DNA from 2 places in the Bacillus sp. FSL W7-1360 genome. Region 2 is predicted to be linked to the other one. Evidence: predicted binding sites of a transcription regulator. Region 2 holds the regulator's gene; the other holds the start of a gene.
What was found. The regulator LexA, encoded in region 2, represses DNA repair genes until DNA is damaged. The targets are predictions, from matches to a motif close to CGAACATATGTTCG.
Positions count from the first base shown of each region.

Region 1: a site for LexA is predicted at 994-1,007, ahead of uvrB (excinuclease ABC subunit UvrB). Genes of this name have one in related genera too.

Region 1 is NZ_CP151950.1:2,649,349-2,651,556, forward strand. Features, by position in the region: gene NSQ26_RS13655 (PDZ domain-containing protein) at 1-874, shown strand, start outside; gene uvrB (excinuclease ABC subunit UvrB) at 1,079-2,208, shown strand, end outside.
Region 2 is NZ_CP151950.1:902,193-904,400, forward strand. Features, by position in the region: gene NSQ26_RS04460 (MFS transporter) at 1-551, shown strand, start outside; gene lexA (transcriptional repressor LexA) at 863-1,495, opposite strand; gene NSQ26_RS04470 (YneB family resolvase-like protein) at 1,672-2,208, shown strand, end outside.

The sequences.
Region 1 (2,208 bases), 1.1 Mb from region 2:
GCAATTACAAACGCCTGCATACACGATGTCCCTTGTGCTTTGTTGCTTTGTCGTGCTCTCATTCTTTTCAGTTCCAAATATGTTCACTACCCAACTGAAAGAAGCAGCATGGCTGCCAAGTTTGTTTCTTTTACAAGCATTGTTGTTATTTGCCCAAAGTATGTTGATTCGACATAATGGTGCGACACTTTCTTCACCGCAATTAAGCTATAGTAAACGAGGGCGGTTGATTGGTACTCATCAAATGAAACGACTGTGGTTGTTGCCAGTTGTTGTTTTCATTCCAGAAGGTTTGCTTCCAGGCTTTGCAATGACATTTGGTGATGTATCCGTGCAGCCAATACTCGTGCCTTTCTTATTAGGTTTCCAAAAAAATACCCATGCATTTTTGCCTACAGTTGCGGCGCGCCGTGAAGCGGTCCCATATTTTATAAGTGCCTGTCTATCGTTGTTAATGGCTATGGGATTGTACATGTATGCTTCACCGTGGTTGGCACTTATCGGCGCGCTATCAATAGGCATCATTCATGCCAGTTCCTCTTACTACGTTTATCGAAAAGAACAGCAACAACCGCCACTATTTACAGAAGAGGAAAAAAGCGTTCGGATTGTTGGCATCTTACCGGGGAGTCCAGCCGCAAAGATGGGGCTTGCGATTGGCGAAGAAATTGTGAATGTCAATGGATGTGTTGTTTTTGACGAGCGGACGTTGTATGGCGCGTTACAAAAAAATCCAGTGTTTTGTAAGTTGAAAATCCGTGATCGAGCGGGAGAGTTACGGCTTGTGCAAGGTGCACTTTATGATGGAGAGCACCATCAAATGGGTGTCTTACTTGTGCGCCGAGACGAGAAGCGGATCGATTCTGTGATTTAATGGGTTGTGATATGTAATGAAAAACAGCTATCTTGTGACGAGGTAGCTGCTTTTCATTGTGTGATGTGATAAAGGTGTTTACGGTATGATTTTGCAAAAGATTGTGTTATAATGAGGAGCGAACGTTTGTTTAGAACAAATTTTCGTCTCATTGAACGAGACCGATGATATTGTAAAAGATGGACAGGGGAGGTTTTCAACGTGTTGGGAAAGACGTTTGAACTTGTTTCAGATTACACACCACAAGGCGATCAGCCAAAAGCAATTGAACAAATGGTTTCCTCGATTCATGCTGGAAACCGACACCAGACGCTGCTTGGAGCAACAGGGACAGGTAAGACGTTTACAATGTCAAATGTCATTGCAGCTGTGAATAAGCCGACTTTAATCATGGCCCATAACAAAACGTTAGCAGGGCAACTTTATAGTGAATTCAAACAGTTTTTTCCGCACAATGCGGTTGAGTATTTTGTAAGTTATTATGACTATTATCAACCAGAGGCATATGTTCCTTCCTCGGATACATTTATTGAAAAAGATGCAAGCATCAATGATGAAATTGATAAGCTGCGCCACTCAGCGACAAGTGCATTATTAGAGCGGCGTGATGTCATTATCATTGCGAGTGTGTCATGTATTTATGGTTTAGGTTCTCCAGAAGACTATCGAGATTTAGTATTATCTGTCCGTGTTGGAATGGAGATTGACCGTAACACTTTATTAAGGAAATTAGTTGACATTCAATATGATCGCAATGACTTAAATTTTCTACGTGGAACGTTTCGCGTACGTGGCGATGTCGTTGAAATCTTCCCGGCTTCTCGGGACGAGCAATGCATCAGGGTCGAATTTTTTGGCGATGAAGTGGAGCGGATTACAGAAGTCGATGCGCTCACAGGTGAAATAAAAGGAGAACGAAAACATGTATCCATTTTCCCAGCTTCTCACTTTGTAACGCGCGAAGAAAAAATGAAAAAAGCGATGGCAAATATTGAGCAAGAGTTAGAGGCGCGTTTACATGTATTGCGCGAAGCGGGAAAGCTATTAGAAGCACAACGGATCGAGCAACGAACGCGTCATGACTTAGAGATGATGGCGGAAATGGGTTTTTGTTCGGGTATTGAAAATTATTCGCGTCATTTGACATTACGTGAGGCAGGTGCGACACCTTATACATTGCTCGACTATTTCCCGAAAGACTTCTTACTCATTGTTGACGAGTCCCATGTAACGTTGCCGCAAGTCCGCGGGATGTTTAATGGTGACCAAGCGCGGAAAAATGTGCTCGTTGAGCATGGTTTTCGCTTGCCGTCTGCGCTTGATAATCGTCCGCT
Region 2 (2,208 bases):
TGATCCAAATGGGTCTATTTAGTGTCCAGCCACTACTGTCATTGTATGTGGCAGAGTTGATTCACTCTCCGGGGAATATGGCGTTTCTAGCAGGTATAGCGTTTTCTGTGACGGGTTTAGGGAATTTGTTTAGCACTCGGAGATGGGGCAAGTTTGGTGATCGGGTTGGGCATGAAAAAGTTATTTTACTGTTGCTTGTTTTAGCGGGTTTGTTGTTTATCCCCCAAGCGTTTGTCAATGCTTTTTGGCAGTTACTCGTACTCCGCTTTTTGTTTGGATTAGCTGTAGGAGGACTAATTCCATGTACGACGGCATTCATTCGACAAGTTGTTCCGTCATCCATGCAAGGAGAAGTACTTGGTTATAATCAAAGTTTTCGTTTTTTAGGCAATGTGTTGGGCCCGGTGTCGGGTGGGATCCTTGCTGGTTATCTCGGTATGTCGTCGGTGTTTCTTATTTCTGGTTTATTGTTTCTTGTGACGGCTAGTATGTTGAAAGTAATGGGTTCGCATGTTCGAAGACGAGAAATGCTGGAAAAAGAGGGAAGGTAGTCTCCCTCTTTTTCCGTCTACCATCTGTGTCTAAGATTCATGCTGGTTGTTCTCGCATTCTTTACATGTGTGTCGATGTTCCTGTGTCTGAACGTTCCTCGAAAACAATGGTTTTTTTACACCAACACGGCGTGTATGTTGCTTACTTGTTTGACAAGCACACTTTCGTTTCGCATTTTGAGGCATGCTAGTCACCCCCCTCTGCTTTATCTTATGCTAATAGACAACAATTGCTTGGACAGCTAGAGGGGGTTAAATGCACAATGTGACATGATTCATAGACATGTAAGCTGGCGTCAATGAAACAATCATCAGTGAATGGTTCGAAAAACGCCAACAACTTTCCCTAGAATAATGCATCGATCGAGTATTATTGGTGTCATTGTGTTATTTTCCGGTTGTAAGCGAACGTGATCTTTTTCTCGGAAAAATCTTTTGACAGTTGCTTCATTTTCTTCCGTCATGGCAACAACAATGTCGCCGTTGTTTGCTGTTTGTTGTTGTCGTACAATGACGTGATCGCCTTCTAAAATACCGGCATTAATCATGCTGTCTCCTTGAATAACGAGGGCATAAGTGCCGTCCTGTCCTGTTAAATGATCGGGGACTGGTAGGTAGTCTTCAATGTTTTCAATGGCAGTAATTGGGAGACCTGCAGTGACTTTGCCGATAATCGGGATATAGTGAGCGATGTCTTGTTTTTGGTTCGTGCGATCGCTTTCATGGTCTTCAGATGTTAAGATCTCAATTGCGCGGGGTTTTGTAGGATCGCGGCGAATGCAACCTTTTCGTTCAAGTCGTTCTAAATGACCATGAACGGTGGAGCTAGAGGCGAGTCCAACCGCTTCGCCAATTTCACGAACAGATGGTGGATAACCTTTTTTTCTTACCTCTGTTTTGATAAATGCGAGAATTTCTTCTTGACGTGTCGATAGTTTAGGCATGATTGTTCCTCCTATGTATGAAAGTAATCTTACACAAGTTTAACATATCGAACGTACGTAATGCAAACGTAAGTTCTAAAAATACTTGACATTCTCTAAACGCTCTCATACAATCGGTTAGAACAGACATTTGCTCATGATTTACATCGTTAATAGAGGCGTTGAGGAGAGGTAGGATGAAGAGTCAGAGAGATGTGGCGGCTGTTTATTGTCGTGTGAGCACAGAGAAAGAAAATCAGCAGCGATCATTAAAGCGGCAAGCGAGTGAGTTAGAAATGCTTGCGAAACAACATCAGTTGCCTATCGCATCTATGTATGAGGATCGTGCGAGTGGTTACAGTTTGGAACGTGATGGACTGTTGAATTTGTTAGAAGATGCACGCGCGCGCCGCTATACGCATTTATTGTTACAGGACGATACGAGACTAGGGCGAGGAAAAGCGAAAATCGCGTTACTCTATCAGCTACAGAAGTATGGTGTAAAAGTGTATACCATTCGCGATCAAGGGGAACTGTCTTTATCAGAGGCGGATGAGATGGTGTTAGAAATTGTTGCGATTGTGGAAGAATATCAACGGAAGCTCCATAACTTAAAAATTAAGCGCGGGATGCAAGCAGCCGTGCGCAATGGTTTTCGCCCACAAGATAATCTTGGCGACAAACGAGGCGGGGGCAGAAGTTTGCTAGACCTGCCGACGGAAGAGATTGTTCGC